4 regions of the Mesorhizobium sp. WSM4904 genome follow, and region 1 is predicted to be linked to each of the others. Evidence: predicted binding sites of a transcription regulator. Region 1 holds the regulator's gene; each other region holds the start of a gene.

What was found. The regulator PhoB, encoded in region 1, activates phosphate uptake and scavenging genes when phosphate is short. The targets are predictions, from matches to a motif close to TGTCATNNANCTGTCAT.
Region 2: QAZ47_RS25410 (acid phosphatase) is a predicted target of PhoB. The motif match lies at 3,748-3,764, and genes of this name have one in related genera.
Region 3: QAZ47_RS19965 (PhoX family phosphatase) is a predicted target of PhoB. The motif match lies at 3,461-3,477, and genes of this name have one in related genera.
Region 4: phnF (phosphonate metabolism transcriptional regulator PhnF) is a predicted target of PhoB. The motif match lies at 2,670-2,686, and genes of this name have one in related genera.

What each region holds. Positions count from the first base shown of each region.
Region 1 is NZ_CP121354.1:1,820,356-1,825,553, reverse strand. Features, by position in the region: gene xylF (D-xylose ABC transporter substrate-binding protein) at 1-16, opposite strand, end outside; gene QAZ47_RS08630 (ROK family transcriptional regulator) at 376-1,617, shown strand; gene phoB (phosphate regulon transcriptional regulator PhoB) at 1,920-2,609, opposite strand; gene phoU (phosphate signaling complex protein PhoU) at 2,629-3,336, opposite strand; gene pstB (phosphate ABC transporter ATP-binding protein PstB) at 3,355-4,158, opposite strand; gene pstA (phosphate ABC transporter permease PstA) at 4,155-5,006, opposite strand; gene pstC (phosphate ABC transporter permease subunit PstC) at 5,010-5,198, opposite strand, start outside.
Region 2 is NZ_CP121354.1:5,250,059-5,255,256, forward strand. Features, by position in the region: gene QAZ47_RS25395 (2OG-Fe(II) oxygenase) at 1-507, opposite strand, end outside; gene QAZ47_RS25400 (hypothetical protein) at 704-1,282, opposite strand; gene QAZ47_RS25405 (OsmC family protein) at 1,288-1,710, opposite strand; gene QAZ47_RS25410 (acid phosphatase) at 2,016-3,548, opposite strand; gene QAZ47_RS25415 (cytochrome-c peroxidase) at 3,786-5,030, shown strand; gene QAZ47_RS25420 (hypothetical protein) at 5,189-5,198, shown strand, end outside.
Region 3 is NZ_CP121354.1:4,177,238-4,182,435, reverse strand. Features, by position in the region: gene urtB (urea ABC transporter permease subunit UrtB) at 1-1,285, opposite strand, end outside; gene urtA (urea ABC transporter substrate-binding protein) at 1,422-2,732, opposite strand; gene QAZ47_RS19970 (hypothetical protein) at 3,039-3,425, shown strand; gene QAZ47_RS19965 (PhoX family phosphatase) at 3,532-5,198, shown strand, end outside.
Region 4 is NZ_CP121354.1:2,136,441-2,141,638, forward strand. Features, by position in the region: gene QAZ47_RS10165 (alpha-D-ribose 1-methylphosphonate 5-phosphate C-P-lyase PhnJ) at 1-405, opposite strand, end outside; gene QAZ47_RS10170 (carbon-phosphorus lyase complex subunit PhnI) at 402-1,514, opposite strand; gene phnH (phosphonate C-P lyase system protein PhnH) at 1,516-2,127, opposite strand; gene phnG (phosphonate C-P lyase system protein PhnG) at 2,127-2,588, opposite strand; gene phnF (phosphonate metabolism transcriptional regulator PhnF) at 2,728-3,471, shown strand; gene QAZ47_RS10190 (zinc-binding alcohol dehydrogenase family protein) at 3,766-4,785, opposite strand; gene QAZ47_RS10195 (ABC transporter permease) at 4,853-5,198, opposite strand, start outside.

The DNA of each region.
Region 1 (5,198 bases):
TTGCGAATCTCTTCATGATTTCCTCCCTGCGCCCTTGCGGCGCGACCCAGACTGGCCCGAAGGCCGGTAACAGAGGCTTTTTTTCGAGCCTCGAAAAAACACTGATCCAACGCCGAAGCACTGTCAACTGCGATTCTGATGGTTTTTGAGGTGCCACGAACTTTTTTTCGAGACCCGCAATAAATAATGACAGCTCTGGCCGCTTCTGCCACTATCCTGAAAACAGTTGCACAGGAAGCGCGGAGCCGCTGCCGTCGGAACTGAATGAAACAAAATCTAGAGCGGGTTCGGTGGTGTATCCGCAACCGAACCGATCTGGCGCGTCGCCGACGGCCCATGCATTATCAAGAGGCCGCGCTGACCGGGAGGAGAAAAATGTCGGTCGGAATCCGCCACGACGACCTGCGCCGGCGCAACCGCGCCATGGTGCTCTCGGCCGTGCGCCGCGCCGGCCAGCCGTCGCGTACGGAGATCGCCGCGACCACCGGGCTCAGCCACTCGACCATTTCGGCAATTTCCTCGGACCTGATCCAGGAAGGCATCCTGGCCGAGAGCAAACCGAGCGAGGCGGCATCGCTGAAGCGCGGCCGGCCGCAGGTCGGCCTCGCCCTCAATCCCGAGGCGGCTGCGGTGGTGACGGTGGTGCTGTCGCTGAATTTCCTTTCCGTCGCCGTCATCGACTATGCCGGGCAGGTCATCGCCGAGGAGCAGCGGCGCCTCGATACGCTGACCATGCCGCGCGACGAGCTGATCGGCGAATGCGTGGCGATCGTCCGGCGCCGGCTGGAAGACCCTGACCTCGATGTCCGCAGCGTCGCCCGCATCGCCATGGGCATCCAGGGCATCACCGATTCCCATGCGCGGGCAATGCTGTGGTCGCCGATCACGCCTTTGACCGACATCCCTTTCGCCGACATCCTGGAAAAGGAATTCGGCATCACGGCCACCATGGAGAACGACTGCAACATGATGGCGGTGGCGCTGCAATGGCGCGACCCCAACCGCTATCGCGACAACTTCATTGCTATCCTGCTGTCGCACGGCATCGGCATGGGCCTGGTGCTGAAGGGCGAGCTTTTCACCGGCACGCATTCTTCCGGCGGCGAGTTCGGCCACATGATCCATCGTCCAGGCGGCGCGCTCTGCCGTTGCGGACGCCGCGGCTGCGTCGAGGCGTATGCCGGGAACTACGCCATCTGGCGCAGCGCCATGAAGATGAGCGAGGACGCCGAGCCGGTCGACGTCGGCGACGCCGACATGCGGGCGCTTGCCGCCAAGGCGCGGGAGAAGGACGGCCCGGAGCGCGAGGCATACCGGCGGGCGGGCGAGGCGTTGGGCTTCAGCCTCGGCAGCCTGTTCGCGCTGATAGACCCGGCGCCGGTTGCCATGGTCGGCGTCAGCGCCGCCGCTTTCGACCTGATCGAGCCGTCGCTGCGCGAGGCCATCGCCCAGACCGCCGGTGGCCAGCACTCGGAATCGATCTCCTTCGACACCGAGCCGAACGAACTGCCGCTGATCCGCGAAGGCTGCGCCATGCGCGCACTGACCTTCGTCGACCAGGAGATTTTCGCCCCGGGCGTCCAGGCAAGGGCAGGCGCCGGGAAGAATGTGGCCTGAGCGGCTTTCCGAATCGCCGGAGATTAGCGAAGGCCTTTTGAGCTTTCGTCATTCCAGGGCGGAGCAGGAGCGAAGCTCCGTCGCGAAGACCCTGGAATCCATGCCGTCACCTTGATCGAAATGCGCAGCGGAGCAGAATTCTGCACCGCAGTGCCGCGTCGACGTCACGGAATGGATCCTCGGGTCTGCGCCGCGTCGCTTCGCTCCTTGCTCCGCCCGTGGATGACGAAGCACGAGCGTCTCAGCTACTCACCAACGCATGCGATCCGGTAGCGGACGCGTCAATTCCACGAACGGTGCGCCTAATCCTCGCGGATTGCGTATCCCGCGCCGCGGATGGTGCGGATGACATCGGGCATGCGGCCGTTGTTGACCGCCTTGCGCAGGCGCCCGACATGCACGTCGACCGTGCGCTCGTCGATATAGATCGTCTCGCCCCAGACATTGTCGAGCAACTGGCTGCGCGAGAACACCCGGCCGGGATGCCGCATCATGAACTCGAGCAGCCGGAACTCGGTCGGACCGAGCCTGATCTCGCTCTTCTTGCGGTAGACGCGGTGCGATTCGCGGTCGAGCACGATGTCGCCGACCTTGAGCACGCTGGAAAGCACCTCCGGCTTGGCGCGGCGCAACAGCGCCTTGACCCTGGCCATGAATTCCGGCGTCGAGAACGGCTTGACCAGATAGTCGTCGGCGCCCGTCGAGAGGCCGCGCACCCTGTCGCTTTCCTCGCCGCGCGCCGTCAGCATGATGATCGGCAGCCGTTCGGTCTCGGGCCGCATCCTGAGGCGGCGGCAAAGCTCGATGCCGGAAACCGCCGGCACCATCCAGTCGAGCACTAGGAGATCGGGCACGTTCTCCTGCAGGCGGATCTCGGCCTCGTCGCCGCGGGTGACCACCTCGACCTGATAGCCTTCGGATTCGAGGTTATAGCGGAGCAGCACCCCCAGCGGCTCCTCGTCCTCCACCACCATGATGCGTGGCGCGATCATTTAGCAGGTACCTTCGTTGTCAGGCCGCCGGCGCCGACATCGCCGTCTCGTCCTGCTTCGGACGGTTCGCGGGCAATTGGGTGCCGGTCAGCACATAATAGGCATTCTCGGCGATGTTGGTGACGTGGTCGCCGATGCGCTCCAGATTCTTGGCGCAGAACAGGAGATGCGTGCAGGCCGTGATGTTGCGCGGATCCTCCATCATGTAGGTCAGGAGCTCGCGGAAGACGGAGGTGTATTTGACGTCGATGCGCTCGTCGTCGTTCCGGAGCTTGGCGAGCGCCGTGGCGTCGCCCGCCGTGTACTCCTCGATCACGCCCTGGACCTGGATCAGCACCAGCTGCGCCATCGAGTCGATCGAGTGCGACAGGTCGCGCGGCGCGGCGCTGACGCCGACGGAGCCGACGCGCTTGGCGATGTTCTTGGCGAGATCGCCGATGCGCTCGAGGTCGCCAGCCATGCGGATCGCGCCGACCACGCTGCGCAGGTCGTCGGCCATCGGCTGGCGCTTGGCGATCAAGGTGATGGCGCGATCGTCGAGCTCGCGCTGGCGCGCGTCCATGATGGCGTCGTCGGAGACCACGCGCTGCGCCAGCGCGTTGTCGGAATTGAGCAGGGCCTTGGTCGACGCGCCGACCATCGAGCCGGCGAGATCGCCCATGTCACGGATAAGCTGGCTGATCTGCCTCAGATCCTCGTCGAAGGAAGCGACCGTATGGGCCATGATTATGTCCTCGTATGAAACTCAGCCGAAGCGGCCGGTGATATAGTCCTGCGTGCGCTTCTCGCGAGGCGAGGTGAAGATCTTCTCCGTCCGGTCGAACTCGACCAGCTCGCCGAGATACATGAACGCCGTCTGCCGCGACACGCGCGCTGCCTGCTGCATGTTGTGGGTGACGATCACGATCGTGTAGTCGGCCTGCAGCTCGTCGATCAGCTCTTCGATCTTGGCGGTCGACAGCGGGTCGAGCGCCGAGGCCGGCTCGTCGAGCAGGATGACCTCCGGCTTCACCGCCACGGTGCGGGCGATGCAAAGCCGCTGCTGCTGGCCGCCGGAAAGGCTCTGGCCGCTGGCGTTGAGCTTGTCCTTGACCTCGCCCCAGAGCGCCGCGCGCTTCAGCGCCGACTCGACGCGGTTGTCCATCTCGGCCTTGCTGATCTTCTCGTACAGCCTGACGCCGAAGGCGATGTTCTCGTAGATCGACATCGGGAACGGCGTCGGCTTCTGGAACACCATGCCGATCTTGGTCCTGAGCAGGTTGAGGTCCTGCGAGCGGTCGAGGATGTTCTTGCCGTCGAGCAGCACCTGGCCTTCCGCGCTCTGCTTCGGGTAGAGCTCGTAGATGCGGTTCAGCACGCGCAGCAGAGTCGATTTCCCGCAGCCCGACGGCCCGATGAAAGCGGTGACGCTGCGCTCGGGCAGCGACAGGTTGATGTCCTTCAGCGCCTTCGACTGGCCATAGTAGAAGTTGAGGTTCTTGACCTCGATCTTGGCCTTCTCGACGGCCGTGTCGGCTACGTTAAGGTCGGTGGACAACATCGGTTTCATCTGTCCTCTCTGCGTCCGGTAAGGCTGCGGGCGAAGATGCTCAGCCCGAGAACCGTCAGGGTTATTATGAGTGCGCCCGTCCAGGCCAGTTGCTGCCATTCCTCATAGGGGCTGAGCGCAAATTGGAAGATGGTCACCGGCAGGCTGGCCATCGGCGCGTTGAGATTGCTCGACCAGAACTGGTTGTTGAGAGCGGTGAAGAGCAGCGGCGCCGTCTCGCCGGAGATGCGGGCGATCGCCAGCAATATGCCGGTGACGATGCCGGAAAGCGCCGCGCGATAGGCGACCGAGCGGATCACCACCCAGCGCGGCGCGCCGATGGCGGTGCCGGCTTCGCGCAAAGCGTTGGGCACAAGGTTGAGCATGTCTTCGGTGGTGCGCACCACGACGGGGATCACCAGGATCGACAGCGCGACGGCGCCGGCTATCGCCGAGAAATGGCCCATCGGCCGCACCATCAGCTCATAGACGAACAGGCCGACGATGATCGACGGCGCCGACAAGAGGATGTCGTTGATGAAACGCACCACCGTGGTGAGCCGCGAGAAGCGCCCGTACTCCGCCATATAGGTCCCGGCGAGCACGCCGATGGGCGTGCCAACGACGATGCCGATGATGGTCATGATGATGCTGCCATAGATGGCGTTGAGCAGGCCGCCGGCGTCGCCGGGCGGCGGCGTCATTTCCGTGAACACCGCCAGCGAGACGCCGGAGAGCCCCTTGTAGGCCAGCGCTCCAAGGATCAGCGCCAGCCAGGCGAGGCCAATGCCCGCCGCGACGACGCATAGCGCCATCATCACGGCATTCTTGCGCTTGCGGCTTTGGTGGAGCGATGCGGCGGTCGACATCGGTCAGGCTCCCGTGCGGCTATCGATGCGCAACAGCATGTAGCGTGCGAGCGCGAGGATGATGAAGGTGATGATGAACAGGATCAGGCCGAGCGCCACCAGCGACGACGTATAAAGCTCGCCGTCCGCCTCGGTGAATTCGTTGGCGATGGTGGCCGAGATCGTCGTGCCCGGCGCGAACAGCGAGGCGCT
Region 2 (5,198 bases), 3.2 Mb from region 1:
GGACAGGAGGATCGCCACCTGCAGCGGAAAGGCGAGCGCGCCGTAAAGGTCCTGATGCAGGCAATTGAAGTCGCCGGGGCCGTATTGCAGCAAAAGCGGCGTCGGCTTGGTCTGGCCCTCGTCGTGGCAGCGCTTCAGGAAGGCGGCATGGTCGGCGGGGTAGCGAAGGGCCACGCCCATCTTCTCGTTCCAGTCGTTGGCGACGGTGGCTAGCCGCGGATAGAGCTCGGTGCGCAGGCCCTCGATCAGATCGGGGAGCGGATAGCGGAAATAGCGGTACTCGCCCTTGCCGAAGCCGTGCCTGGCCATCACCACATGGCTGCGGAAATGTTCTTCATGCGGATAGAGGGAGGCGATTTCGGCGCATTCTTCGGGCGAGAGCAGGCCAGGCATGACCGCGCAGCCTTGGGCATTGAGCTCGGAAACCAGAGCGCGCCAGTCCTGTGCTGCGACGCGGGATTCGGCGGAGCGGCTGGCACGCTTGGTGTTCAGGGAGTGGATGGTCATGGGTTGGCTCCATCGCTTGGTTGTCCCGAAGATGGGGCGAAGGAAATGCCGCGGCCACCCGATTCTTGCTGAGCCGGGCGCCCTCTCCTTCTCCCCTTGTGGGAGAAGGTGGCCTCGCGAAGCGAGGTCGGATGAGGGGTGCTGGAAGGAATGAGGCGGCGGCGATTTCACGCTTATCGCCAAGCTGGAACACCCCTCATCCGTCTCGGCGCGATCGCGCCGAGCCACCTTCTCCCACAAGGGGAGAAGGAGAGGGTTTGCGATACCTCTCCAACTCCTGATCCATATCCACCTTCACCGCACTGGTGAACATGCAGGTCGCCACCATGATGCCGGCGAAGGCGACAAGGTTGACCAAGAGCGTCTCGTCGTAGCGTGCCTTGAGCGCGACCCAGATTTCATCGGGAACGGCATTCGCGTCGGCGGCGATTGCCCGACCGAAGCCGATCAGCAGCGCCTCGTCGGCGGTCGGCTCGATCGCCTCGGGATCGACGCCGCTATCGATCAGCGCGCGGCGGAAGAAAGTGACTGGGACCTCGGCGCGCATCGTCTCGGCGATCGCCTTCGAAAACAGCCATACCGCGCGGTCGTCGAGCGCGGGTTTGAGCAGGTCGCGCAGCGTGAACCACTCGGCGTAGATGCGGTGCGCTGCCGGCGAATGAAGCAGGATGCGCTTCATGCTGGTCATGCGGCCGCGCAGCGCAAGCTCGCGGTCGTGCTCGGCACGGATTTCGGCGGAAGCGGTCGTGTAGTCGATCGGGGAAAGATGCGCCATCGCCGTCACCCGAGCGTGGTGTGAAGTTGAGGCGCCCCGCGCAGCGTGTTGGAGACGGTGCAGATCGTCTCGGCATCCTTGACGATGCGCCGCTTGGTGGCCGCGTCGAGATCGCCCGCGATCTCCAGCCTGACGTTGAACGTCTCGACCCGCGAGGGTTCGTCCTTCGCCTTCTCGCCGCTGACCTGCGCCCTCACCTCGCCAAGTCGGTCGGCGACGCCGAGGCGCGTTGCGGCGATGCGGGCGCTCAGCACCATGCAGGCGGCCAGGGAGGCATAGAGCAAGTCCAGCGGGTTGAAGCCGGGCGCGCTTACCGAAGTCACCACATCCACCGCGCCGCCGGTAGGCGTCGTGACGGTTGGAAGGCCGCCGGGCGGAAGGATGGCGAGCGCGCCGACTTTTCTGGTCCTCACCTTGAGCTCGCTCATGGAATGTCCTTCGTCCAATCTGTCGAGCATCAATAGCGGACGGGAATTCATCTCTGCAATCGCCGAAGCTTGGCGCTGCCCCTCATTGTCCTGCCGGACATTTCTCCCCGTATAGTGACGGGAAGAAAGGGCTTGGCGCCGGCGGCGGCTCTTGCCTTCTCCCCGTTCACGGGGAGAAGGTGCCCGAAGGGCGGATGAGGGGCAGCGCGACGCTGCGGAGTCGACGCCGACGCCCTGCGAAAACCCCCTCTCCGTCCGCTGCGCGGCCACCTCTCCCGCCTTCGGCGGGGGAGAGGAAAGGCACCTCACTTCGTCAGATCAAGCGCCGCCGTCAAATCCCCCATCGGCGGCTCGTTGTTGGCGGCCAGCGCCTTGTCGCGAGCGACGAGGCCGGGCAGTACCGGCAGGTCGTAGCGGGCGGTGATGAAGCGCGGGATCGAGGTCGTGTCATACTGCGTGTGGTCGACCGTGCCCATCTTGGCATAGGGCGAGATGATGAAGGCCGGAACGCGGTTGCCCGGGCCCCAGCGGTCGGCCTTGGGCGGCGCGACGTGGTCCCAGAAGCCGCCATTCTCGTCATAGGTGACGACGACCAGCATATGCTGCCATTGCGGGCTCTTCTCCAGATGCGCGACGATATCGGCGAGGTGCTTGTCGCCGGACGACACGTCGGCGTAGCCGCCATGCTCGTTCAAATTGCCCTGCGGCTTGTAGAAGGTGACGGCCGGCAGCTTGCCGTCGTCGATCGCCTTGATGAACTCGGCGCCGTCGAGGCCGCCATCCTTGAGGTGTTCGGCCCGCGCGGCCGTGCCCGGCGCGTAGGCCGCGAAATAGTTGAAGGGCTGGTGGTGGAACTGGAAGTTCGGCACCGGCGTCGCGTTCTTACCGTCGAGCGCCGCCTGCCAGGCGCCGCTATACCAAGCCCAGGAGATACCTTTCAGGGACAGCAGATCGCCGATGGTGATGTCGTGCTGCGGCGGCAGCGTGGTCGGCGCGGCCGGATCGGCGAGCGCCTTGTCGCCGCCCTCCGCCGGCTTGTTGGCGCTCGGCTGGTAAGGCGGCTGCATGGTGTTGACGACATAAAAGTCCGGCGTGATCGCGCCGTCATTGGCGAATTTCGGCACGCCGCCAAGTGCGGAGGCGGGCGAGTTGTTGGCCACCTTCAGCGTCACGCCGTCGGGCTCGACGACGGCGATCTGGCCCTTCGCCGGGCTGGTGTCGGCATGCGGATAGAACGGCACGCAGGCACAAGCCAGCAGGAAGTGGTTGAGGAAGGAGCCGCCGAAGGCGCCTTGGAAGAAATTGTCTGCGAGCACGTATTTCTTGGCCACCGCCCACATCGGCAGCACCGAGCCGTCATAATGGCCCATCACCAGCGCGCCGGAATCGGCCCAGGCGACGAACTTGTCGTTCTTGCCTCCGTCGATCTGCATCTGCTCCTGGTAGAAGCGGTGCCAAAGATCATGCGTGATGACGTTGGTGCCCTCGTTGAAACCCTTGGGATCGTCGATGGCGAAGACAGCATTGGCGAGATGCGCGGTCTGGGCTTCCGTCACCGCAGGGGTCACACCCTTGCCGGTCAGTCCGCCCCAGGCCGGCGGCAGCTCGGAAAGCGGCTTGCCGTCGCGGTCGAGCTGGCGCGCCTGGTCGGTCGAGACGTTGGCGAGGCCATTGGCGCCGGAGAAGCCGCCATAAAGATTATCGAAGCTGCGATTCTCGGCATAGATAACGACGACGGTGTCGATCTTGTCATAGCCGGGAGGAGCCGCCTGGGCAGCAGCGGCGAACGATGCCAGCGCCGTCGAGGCGAGGCAAAGGGAGAGGAAGGACCGGATCATCTGGGGATGCCTCGTGGCTGGGGAATGGCTGGAGGAACCAGCCGACGCTAGGGCGGGTGCTTGTCAGCTTTGTGACAGGGGGTGGAGCGCGATGGGTATTAAGCGAACCTGCTACGCTGGCGAGACAGCGCCCCCTCTGTCCTGCCGGACAGAGGGGGCGCGAAGGAACTCGACGCGCGCAAAATGACCACGTCCCAAATGTCATCAATCCGTAGCAATCCACGCCTACGCAAAGCCATGACACGCTGGACCTCCGTCGCCTTCGCAACGCTCGCTGGCGCCATCCTCTGGCCGGCCGACAGCCTCCCGTCCGGCAGCGTCCACCCCGGCCCGATGACGCGCGAGCAGGCCTATGCGCGCGCCGAGGCGCTGACGGCGCTCGGGCGGCAGATGTTCTTCGACCCGTCGCTATCGGCCTCGGGAAAGCAGGCCTGCTCGTCCTGCCATGATCCCAACCGCGCCTTCGGCCCGGCTTCGGCCTCGCCGGTCGAGATGGGCGGACCGAAACTCGACCAGCCCGGCCTGCGCGCCGTGCCGTCGCTGCGCTACCTGCAGGCGGCGCCGGCCTTCACCGAGCATTTCTACGATTCCGAAGACGAGGGCGACGAGAGCGTCGACAACGGTCCGACTGGCGGCCTGACCTGGGATGGCCGCGCCGACCACGGCAAGGACCAGGCGAGGATCCCGCTGCTTTCGCCTTTCGAGATGGGCAACAAGAACGAGGCACAGGTGGCCGCCAGCTTGCGCAAGGCGCCCTATGCCGAGGCCTTCAAGGCGGCGTTCGGCGCCGACGTGTTCGACCGCCCGCGGGACGCCTTCGACGCCGCGGTGGAGGCGCTCGGCACTTTCGAGCAGAGCAGCGCCGACTTCTATCCCTATTCCAGCCGCTATGACGCCTTCCTCGCCGGCAAGGCGCAGTTGACGGCGCAGGAGCTGCGCGGCCGCGTGCTGTTCGAGGACGAGACCAAAGGCAATTGCGCGAGCTGCCATCTCAGCGAGCCCGCCAATGACGGCGAGCCGCCGCAATTCACCGATTACGGCCTGATCGCCATCGCCGTGCCGCGCAACCCGGCGATCCCGGCAAACGCCGACCCCAACTATTTCGACCTCGGTCTCTGCGGCCCGTTGCGCACCGATTTCAAGGGCCACGGCGAGTATTGCGGCCTGTTCAAGACGCCGACGCTGCGCAACGTGGCGCTGCGCAAGAGCTTCTTCCACAACGGCTATTTCCACACGCTGCGCGAGGCGGTGGCCTTCTACGCCAGCCGCGACAACGACCCCGGCCGCTGGTATCCGAGGAACGCCGACGGCACGGTCGACAAATTCGACGACCTGCCAAAAGCCTACTGGGGAAACCTCAACACGGACCCGCCCTTCAACGGCAGAAAACCCGGCGACAAGCCGGCGCTGACCGACACCGAGATCGACGACATCGTCGCTTTCCTCGGCACGCTGACGGATGCGGATCAGGCGGGACAGTAAGGCGGCGAAGGCTCCGCCGCCTTGGTACAGTGCCCAGAATTTGCCGTTCAGCCTCGAATCGAGGATATCGGACTAAGGTGGGCCTCTATGTGGGCCAGATCACAGGATCAACATGAAACGCCTGTCATATTAGGCGCTCTTCATGGATGGAGTCTCGCATGAGATTCG
Region 3 (5,198 bases), 2.4 Mb from region 1:
TGCCCATCGAAGCCGCCATGCGGCGGTTGGCGGTGACGGCGCGCATCTGCAGGCCCCAGGGCGTGCGCTTCATGACGTAGAGCAGCACCGCGAAAACGACGAGCGCGAACACCAGGATCCACAGCCGGTTCCAGGTGATGGCGAGCTGTCCGATGTCGAACGAGCCCGACATCCAGGACGGATTGCCGACCTCCTGGTTGGTCGGCCCGAAGATGGTACGCACCGCCTGCTGCAGGATGAGCGAGACGCCCCAGGTTGCCAAAAGCGTCTCGAGCGGCCGGCCGTAGAGGAAGCGGATGATGCCGCGCTCGATGGCAAGCCCGACCAGCGCTGCGACGAGAAAGGCAAGCGGCAGCGCGATGACCAGCGACCAGTCGAACAGGCCAGGAAAAGAGCTGCGGATCACCTGCTGGACGACGAAAGTCGTGTAGGCGCCGAGCATCACCATCTCGCCATGCGCCATGTTGATGACACCCATGACGCCGAAGGTGATGGCAAGGCCGATCGCGGCCAACAGCAGCACCGATCCGAGCGAGATGCCGTACCAGATGTTCTGGCCGGCATCCCACAACGCCAGCGTCGAATTGATATGTCCGATGGCGGCGGACGCCGCGTCCTTGACAGCGCCCTGAGCGCCGGCCTCGACCGAGGTCAGCAACGACAGCGCGTCGCGGTCGCCGCGCGCCGCGATCATCGAGATGGCGGCGAGCTTGTCGGCTTCCGGCTTATCGGAAACGAGCACCGATGCCGCGCGCGCCTGTTCGAACATCGCCTTGACTGCGGGATCGGTTTCGGCGGCGATCGCGGCATCGAGCGGCTCGATGTTGGCCGCATCGGGCGTCCTGAACATGGTCGCCGCGGCGGCGAGGCGCACGGCAGGACCCTTGGCGCGCAGCGTCAGCGTGCCCAGCGCATCGCGGATCGTACGGCGCAGGCCGTTGTTGACCTTGATCTTGGTGAGGTCGGCCTTGGCCGCGTCGGCTGCCTTTTCGCCGCTCAGCGGATCGAGCAGTTCGATGCCGTCACCGGCGTCCTTACCGACGAATATCTGGGAATCGGCCTTGCGGATATAGAGATTGCCCTCGGCCAGCGCCGAAAGCGCCCTTTCGACGGCCGGATCGCCGCTCGCGGCCAGCTCGCGCACGACGGCCTCCGTGGCCGAGAAACCGGTGGCGGCCGCGAATTTGGCGATCGTGGCGCGAAGATCGCCCTCGGCAGCGCCAGACGGCAACAGGCTTGCCATCGTCAGCAGCATCATCAGGCCAAACACGCGCAACAGGATCATCGTCTTCGAGCGGCTCTCAAAGGTTTGAAGGCTTTGCCCGGGCCAGCCAAAGCCCGCCCGGGCAGCGGTCTCGGATTGCGGGGCCACGCCGCGATCCGACAGACCTGGGAGGTCACGGACCAGGTCCAGACCGGGATCAGTTGGTGCCCTTGCCGCCGCACTTGCCGGTGGCGACGTTGAAGTTGCCGCAGCTGAGCGGGGCGCGCCAATCCGAGATCAGGTCTTTGGAGTCCGGCAGGTAGTCGGACCATTCGTCGCCCATGACGAGGCCGGGTGTTTGTGAGACGGTCTCGAACTGGCCGTCGGCCTGGATCTCGCCGATCAGCACCGGCTTGGTGATGTGGTGGTTCGGCATCATGGTCGAATAGCCGCCGGTGAGATTCGGCACCGACACGCCGACCATGGCGTCGATGACCTTGTCCGGGTCGGTGGTGCCGGCCTTCTCGACCGCCTTCACCCACATGTTGAAGCCGATGTAGTGGGCTTCCATCGGGTCGTTGGTGGTGCGCTTGTCGTTCTTGATGAACTTGTGCCAGTCGTCGATGAATTTCTTGTTCTCCGGCGTATCGACGCTTTCAAAGTAGTTCCAGGCGGCGAGATGGCCGACCAAAGGTCCGGTGTCGAGACCGGCCAGTTCTTCCTCGCCGACCGAGAAGGCCATGACCGGAATGTCTTCGGCCTTGATGCCCTGGTTGCCGAGCTCCTTGTAGAACGGCACGTTGGCATCGCCATTGACCGTCGAGACGACCGCCGTCTTCTTGCCGGCAGAGCCGAATTTCTTGATCGCCGAGACCTCGGTCTGCCAGTCGGAGAAACCGAACGGCGTGTAGTTGACCATGATGTCCTCGGCCGGCACGCCCTTGGACTTGAGATACGCCTCGAGGATCTTGTTGGTGGTGCGCGGATAGACGTAGTCGGTGCCTTCGAGCACCCAGCGCTTCACCGAGCCGCCATCGGCGCTCATCAGGTAGTCGACGGCCGGAATGGCCTGCTGATTCGGCGCCGCGCCCGTGTAGAAGACGTTGCGCTCGCTCTCCTCGCCCTCATATTGGACGGGGTAGAACAGGATGTTGTCGAGCTCGGAAAACACCGGCAGCACCGACTTGCGCGACACCGACGTCCAGCAGCCGAACACCGCCGCCACCTTGTCCTTCGAAATCAGCTCGCGCGCTTTTTCGGCGAAGAGCGGCCAGTTGGACGCCGGATCGACGACGACCGCCTCGAGCTTCTTGCCGAGCAGGCCGCCCTTGGCATTCTGTTCCTCGATCAGCATCAGCATGACGTCCTTCAACGTCGTCTCCGAAATCGCCATGGTCCCCGACAGCGAATGGAGAATGCCGACCTTGATGGTGTCCTCAGCGGCCTTCGCGGGCGCCGACATTGACAGGCCGGCAGCGATCAAGCCGGCCCAAAACATTTTTGTTATTGTCGAAAAATTACCCCTCATGTTCCACGCTCCCACGCTGGTTGTTTTTGCATCGCCACATTTCGTTGCAAGCGACGTGCCAGACGCGGAAGCGCGGTGGCAAATAGTGAGATAGCGAAGCGTTTACAGCCGGTTATCTTGTAGCCGTCGAACTTTCGCGTTTCCTGCAGCGCGCGAAGGTTGAGAAAAGTTTACGCAATGCTGCCTAGATTTTGCCCAAATGATAAAAATGCCTAAACTTTAATCTGACCGGATGCAAACCAGGCCCGCGCCTGTTGCGGGGCGCCGGCAAAATGGGGCAAGGTCGCCGCGCAACCGAGCGACGTCATGGCCTTCCGCTTTTTCCTGAGTTTCCTGCTTTTGATATCCGCCGCCGGCAGCGCCCATGCCGACTTCGCCGAAGGCAAGCTGCCGGACGGCGTCTATCACTGCGAGGTCTATCTGCTCGGCCTGTTCCTCAACCTTGGCGACATCACCATCAAGGGCAATGTCTATAGCGGCCCCGTGACCTTCGGCACCTCGGGAACCTACAACTACCAGATGGACGCCAATGGCGAGATCAGCTGGCTCGGTCCGCTCGGCGGCTATACCAGCGGCGGTAACTCTATCTCGCTGACGCAGGCCACGCTGGACGATCCGAACGCCCCCTCCTTCGACATCATCATGAAGCAGCAGGACGGCGCTTTCACCGCCTCGACCTGCACCAGGAGATAGCAGCGGCGTCCCTGCCGTCCGCGTTCCGCCTCTCGTGTCATCCGGATGTTGCCGAAGCGGCCTAGGCAGCGCGTGTCGTCAACATCCACTCCGAGAGGCAGACACGATGGCCAACTCTCCGTCTTCACCCTCCCCTGTCATTCGCGACGTCATTGCAGCGCGCGTCTCGCGCCGCGAGCTGCTGAGAGGCGGCCTTGCCTCCAGCGCGCTGGTTGCCGGCGGCAGCTTCGTCGGCTCCTTGTTTGCCGGCGAAACACATGCCGCTGCCGCCCTTTCCACGCTCGGCTTTCCGGAGCTGAAGCGGGTCTACGACAAGAACCACGCCGCCGCCGAAGGCTATGAGACGACCATCGTCGCGCGCTGGGGCGACCCGCTCGCGGCCGGCCTGGGCGAATTCGACGGCAACAAGGTCGCGGCGGAAGAGCAGGAGAAGCGCTTCGGCTACAATTGCGATTACATCGCCTTCATGCCGCTGCCCAAGGGTTCGGTGAATTCCGACCACGGCCTGCTCTGCGTCAACAACGAGTACATCTCGCCGAACGTCATGTTCCCCGGCATGACCGAGGACGGTGCCGGCAAGGCGATGACGAAGGAACAGGTCGACCTCGGCCTCGTGGCCATGGGCCATTCGATCGTCGAGGTAATGCTGAAGGACGGCAAGTGGCAGACCGTCGAGGATAGTCCGCTCAACCGCCGCATTACCGCCAACACCGAGATGGCAGTCTCCGGTCCCGTCGCCGGCCATGCGCTGATGCGGACTTCGGCCGACGCGACCGGTAGCAAGGTACTCGGCACCAGCTACAATTGCAGCGGCGGCGTCACGCCCTGGGGCACGGTTCTGACCTGCGAGGAAGGCGTTTCCGATCTCTTCGGCGGCAACCCGAAGAAGGCGCCGACCGCCGACATACTCGACCGCTACGGCTTTGACGGCTCCGACATCTACGGCCGCGGCCGGTTCCACGACCGCTTCGACATCGACAAAGAGCCGAACGAGCCGAACCGCTTCGACTGGGTTGTCGAGATCGACCCCTATGATCCGCAGTCGAAGCCGGTGAAACGCACCGCGCTCGGCCGCATGTCGCACGAGGCCTCCACCGTCGTGCACAACAAGGATGGCCGTATCGTCGTCTACATGGGTGATGACGACTATTTCGAGTACATGTACCGCTTCGTCTCCGCCAAGCCCTACGACCCTGCCAATCCCGCTTCCGGCAGGGATCTCCTCGACGATGGCGTGCTTTCGGCGGCGCATTTCGATGCCGACGGCTCGATGAGCTGGCTGCCGCTGGTTCACGGGCAAGGCAAGCTCACCGCAGAGAACGGCTTTGCCGACCAGGCCGAAGTGCTTCTCAAGACCCGCCTTGCCGCCGACGCGGTCGGCGCGACGCCGATGGACCGGCCCGAGGACATCGAGACCAATCCGGTCACCGGCCGCGTCTACGCCGTCATGACCAAGAACAAGAAGCGCGACGAATCCAAGATCAATCCGGCCAACACGCGGCCGGAGAACCTGTGGGGCCACATCGTCGAGCTGATTCCGCCCGGCGGCCGCGGCGCAGACGCCGATCACGCCGCCGACAAATATGCCTGGGACCTGTTCGTGCTCTGCGGCAATCCCAAGGACGCCAAGGTCGGCGCCACCTTCCATCCGGACACGTCCGACAATGGCTGGTTCGTCTGCCCCGACAACATCACCTTCGACCCGGCCGGCCGGCTGTGGGTGGCAACGGACGGCGCCAACGACTTCGACCTTCCGGACGGCGTCTATGGCGT
Region 4 (5,198 bases), 320 kb from region 1:
CAGCGGCTCAGGGATCGGCACCTGGAAGACCAACACCTGGCCCGCGTTGAGCGGATGCTCCGGGATGCGGTGGCGGGTCTGGATGATCGTGGCCTTGGCGGTCTCCGTCGTGACCGCGACCTTGGCGACCTTCTTGAAGAAGGCGCGGATCGAGACGGCGTTGGTGGTGTCGTCGGCGCCCTGGTCGATGACTTTCAGCACGTCATCCGGGCCGATGATCGAGGCCGTGACCTGGACGCCGCCGGTGCCCCAGCCATAGGGCATCGGCATCTCGCGCGAGGCGAAAGGCACCTGATAGCCGGGAATGGCAATGCCCTTGAGGATCGCGCGGCGGATCATCCGCTTGGTCTGCTCGTCGAGATAGGCGAAGTTGTAGGTGGCGATCTCTGTCGGTTGCACGTTCATTCCGCGGCCTCCCTTTTCTCTTCACCGTTGCCGTCGTTTTCCCGCGCCTCGTATTCGGCGCGCATGCGCCGGACCAGGTCGAGCTCGGCCTGGAAGTCGACATAGTGCGGCAGCTTGAGGTGCTCGACGAAGCCGGTCGCCTGGACGTTGTCGGAGTGCGAGATGACGAACTCCTCGTCCTGCGCGGCGGCAATCACATCCTCGCCGAGCTCGGTGGCGCGCAACGCCCGGTCGCAGAGCGCCATGGCCATCGCCTTGCGCTCGCTCTGGCCGTAGACCAAGCCGTAGCCGCGGGTGAATTGCGGCGGCGCCTTGGCCGAGCCCTTGAACTGGTTGACCATCTGGCACTCGGTGACGCGGATCGAGCCCAGCGGCGCGGCGAAAGGCAGCTCGGGCACGTCGAGCTCCAGTTCGACCTCGCCGATGCGCACCTCGCCGACAAAGGGGTGATTGCGCGCATAGCCGCGCTGCGTCGAATAGCCGAGCGCCAGCAGGAAACCCTCGTCGCCGCGCGACAGCACCTGCAGGCGGATGTCGCGCGCCATCGGGAATTGCAGCGGCTCGCGGGTGATGTCGCCGGGGATATGGTCAAGCGGCATGTCGCCATCCGCCTCGATCAGGCCCTCATGGGCGAGGATCGCGGAGACGCGCGGCATGGCTTCCGCTTCGGCCGAGCGCTGCGCGGGCGTCTCGACTTCGGCGCCGGCGGCAAGCTCCGGATCGAGCAGCCGGTGTGTGTAGTCGAAGGTCGGGCCGAGCACCTGGCCGCCGGGCAGGTCCTTGTACGTGGCCGACACGCGCCGCTCGATCTGCATGGCGCCGGTGTCGACCGGGTTGGTGTAGCCGAAGCGCGGCAGCGTGGTGCGGTAGGCGCGCACCAGGAAGATCGCCTCGATCATGTCGCCCCGCGCCTGGATGACGGCCAAAGCGGCGAGCTCGCGGTCGTAGAGCGAGCCTTCGCTCATCACCCGGTCGACTCCGAGCGCAAGCTGCTCGACGATCTGATCGAGACGCAGGGCCGGCACCGAGCGGTCGCCGCGGCGGCGATCGGCAAGCAGGCGATGGGCGTTGGCGATTGCGGCTTCGCCGCCTTTCACCGCGACATACATGTCATGCCTCCATCGTCTTGATGCGGGTGGTGCGCGGCAGGCAAGCGAGGTGGCCGGGCGCCGCCAGGATGATGTCGACGCCGCGCGGGAAACGCTGGTTGTTCTGCTTCCACTGCTCGACGAAATGGCGCGGCATGCCTGTCGGCGCGATCATCGCCGTCTTCTCGATGCCGGGGCCTTCGAGCAGCAGCGACGGACCGGAAGCGAGATCGTCGACCAAAAGGATCAACGTCGTCGAGCGGTCGGGATATTCCTGCGTGCCCTGCGAGAAACCGTCGAGCGCCGCCATCTCCGCCGGGTTGGCTACCAAAGCGAAATGCGCGTCGGCAGGCGTGTTGGCCAACGGCGCGCCGGTGTGGAAGCCGAGCCAGGCTTTCACAGACGCTTCGGCCTGCAGCCGCGGATCGATCCAGATCGGCGTGTCGTTGTCGCACAGCGACAACGCGACGGCGCCGGCGGTCGCCGACAGCGGCGCCGGTGGTTGGGCGAGCGCCGGCAGCGCCTGGACACTGCCCGGGCGCGCCATGGCGTCCATGATGGCGCGGAATACGACTTGAGCGTTGAAGACGGGATCGGCGAAGCCTCCTTCGATCGATTGCGTGGCGATATCCATCAGTCCTCTCCGCGCACCATGGTGAAGAAATCGACTTTCGTGGCCGCCGTCTCGACGCGCCGTTTCTCGCGCGCCGCATTGAGCGCAGCACGCAACGGCGCGACCAGCTTGGTCTCGACCGCCTCGCGATGAACGGGGTCCTGCCAGAGCGCGTCGGCGATCGCGGCGAGCCTGGCTTTGCCCTTGTCGCGGCCGAGCGCATAGGAATGGCCGACCTGTCCGGAAGGGAGCCGCACGGTGGCGCGGGTGACGGTCGCCTCGCCGACATTGAAGTGCGCGCCGCCGCCGCCGATCCTGCCACGCACCGTCACCAGTCCGGTTTCCGGGCCGCGCAGCAGTTCGGCCTCCAAGGGCAGGCCGGAGCCGTTCCAAAGACGCGCGATCTCTTCGGGCGCTGCGCGCGCCAGCGTCGCCATAACGGCTTTTCGCTCGGCCTGCTCGCGCGCTTCCTGTCCTCGCATCGCTTCACTCCTCGCATGGAATGGATTTGTCTATTGATATAGACAACCATACAAATTATACTCATCACGTAACCGGAGTCCATGACGCGTGGATGACAAGGGGCGCAAAAGTTAGGGGCAAGACGTTGGGGGCGGGGAAATGACTGGGCTGGCGAGCAGCATCGAAAGGCGCAACGGCGTGTCGCTGTGGCGGCAGATCGCCGACAGGATTCTGCAGGGGATCGCCAATGGCGATTTCGTCGAGAATGCGGCGCTGCCGCCCGAGGTCGCCTTGGCCGAGCGCTACGGCGTCAACCGCCATACGGTGCGCAGCGCCATTGCCGCGCTGGTGCAGGAAGGCGTGCTAAGGGCCGAGCAGGGGCGCGGCACCTTCGTTTTGTCGCGCAAGCGCCTGTCCTATCCGATCGGCGCGCGGACTCGCTTTTCGACCGGTCTGCAAGGGCAGACGAGCGAGCGGCACATCGCGCTCTTGTCGTCATCGACCGAGCCGGCCAACCGCCGCATCGCCGAAGCGCTCGCCATCGCCAGGGGGGCGGCCGTGATCCGTCTGGAGACGCGCGGCGAGGCCGACGGGCATGCGGTGTCGCGCGCGACGACCTGGTTCGATGCCAAGCGCTTCGCCGGCATCGAGGCCGCTATGACCGAGACGGGATCGATCACGGCCTCGCTGAAGCGCTTCGGCATCAACGATTATCTGAGGCACTCGACGGTGCTGTCGGCGCGCCATGCCGACGCCGACGACCTTGCCGATCTCGACCTGCAGCCGGGCGCCATCGTGCTTGTCACGGTTGCCATCAATGTGACGCTCGACGGCCAGCCGATCCAGTTCGCGGAGTCGCGGTTTCCCGCCGAGCGGGTGGAGTTGAGGCTTTCGGCGTTGTAGGAGATGCTGGCCTTATACGAGAGCTGATTGATCTGACTCGCACTGATGTCAGACCAACTCCGGTCGCTACTTGTCAGCGGCCTGGCGTTTGAGGACCGCCTTCCCCCACTCCGTCGCCGCTTCGCGGCGCCACCTCTCCCCCCTCCGGAGGGAGAGGAAGGGAGCCAGCTGGAATCGCCTCGCACCCTTCCTCTCCCCCGTCGATAGGGGGAGAGGTGTCGAGCGCAGCTCGACGGAGTGGGGTCGACCGGCGCGGCGCGCCGTCAATTCGGGCCGGGTTCACCGCCCGTCATGTTATGACCCGACCTCGATAACCGCCTTGATCAGCCCCGACTTCTCATGCGCCCATCGCGCGAGATCGCGTGGCGTGCCGGCAAGAGTCGTGCGGTGGGTGACGAGCTTGGCGAGCGGCACGGCGCCGTCGCGGATCGAGGCGGCGACATGGTCGAAATCGGCATGCAAAGCGTTGCGGCTGCCGACCAGCGTCATCTCGCGTTTATGGAATTCGGGGTCGGAGAAGGTGATGTCGTCCTTGACGACGCTGACCAGCACCAGCGTGCCGCCATGCGCGACATGGGCAAAGGCCGATTGCACCGATTGCGTGTTGCCGGTGGCGTCGAACACAAGGTCGAAACCTTCACCGCCGGTCGCCTGACGCACCAGTTCGGTCGCCTGCGCCTTGGAGCCGTCGAGTGCCGCAAAGCCGAGCTCGCTTTCGGCGAAGCCGAGCCGCTCGGTGCTCATGTCGAGCAGGCTGACGTCGAGCCCGGCGATCCGGGCAAACAGCGCCGTGCCGAGGCCGATCGGCCCGGCGCCGATGACCAGAGTGCGCTGGCCGGGTGAGGCAAGCGAGCGCCGCACGGCGTGCGCGCCGATCGCCAGGAATTCGACCGCCGCAGCATCGGCCAGCGACAGGCCGTTCGTCGGGTAAAGGTTCTGCGCCGGCACCAGGATCTCGTCGCACATGGCGCCGTCGCGATGCACGCCCAGCACCTCGATGCTGACGCAGCAATTCGGCTTGCCGTGGCGACAGGCGATGCATTCGCCGCAGGCGAGATAGGGATTGATGATCACCGGCTCGCCCACGGAAAGGTCGACGCCTTCACCCCTCTCGACGACCGTGCCCGAGACCTCGTGGCCCATGATGCGCGGATAGGCGAGGAAAGGGTGCTTGCCTTCGAAAATGTGGTAGTCGGTGCCGCAGATGCCGACATGGCTGACGGCGATCCGCGCCCAGCCGGGCCGCGGCGCACCGGGTTCCGTACGGTCTTCGAGGACAAGGTCGCCGGGCGAGCGGCAGACGACGGCTTTCATGCGCTGATCCAGTACTTGCGAGAGCGCCGGCCTCGGTCGATCGAGGCCGGTGCCATTTCAGGGACGGTTATTTGCCGCGACGGCGCAGGCCGTCGAAGTAGACGATGACGATGATCAGCATGCCGGTGATGACGCGCTGCCAGAAGGTGTTGACGTTGAGCAGGTTGGCGCCGTTGTTGATCGTCGAAAGGATGAAGGAGCCGATCAGCGGCCCGTGCACCGAACCGATGGCGCCGAACAGCGAGGTGCCGCCGATCACCGACGAGGCGATGGCCTGCAGCTCATAGGTGTCGCCCTGCGTCGGGTTGCCGATGCCGATGCGCGAGGCGAGCAGCACGCCGACGAAGGCGGCAAGCAGGCCGGACAGGATGTAGGCCATGAAGATGGTGCGCGGCACGTTCACGCCGGACAGG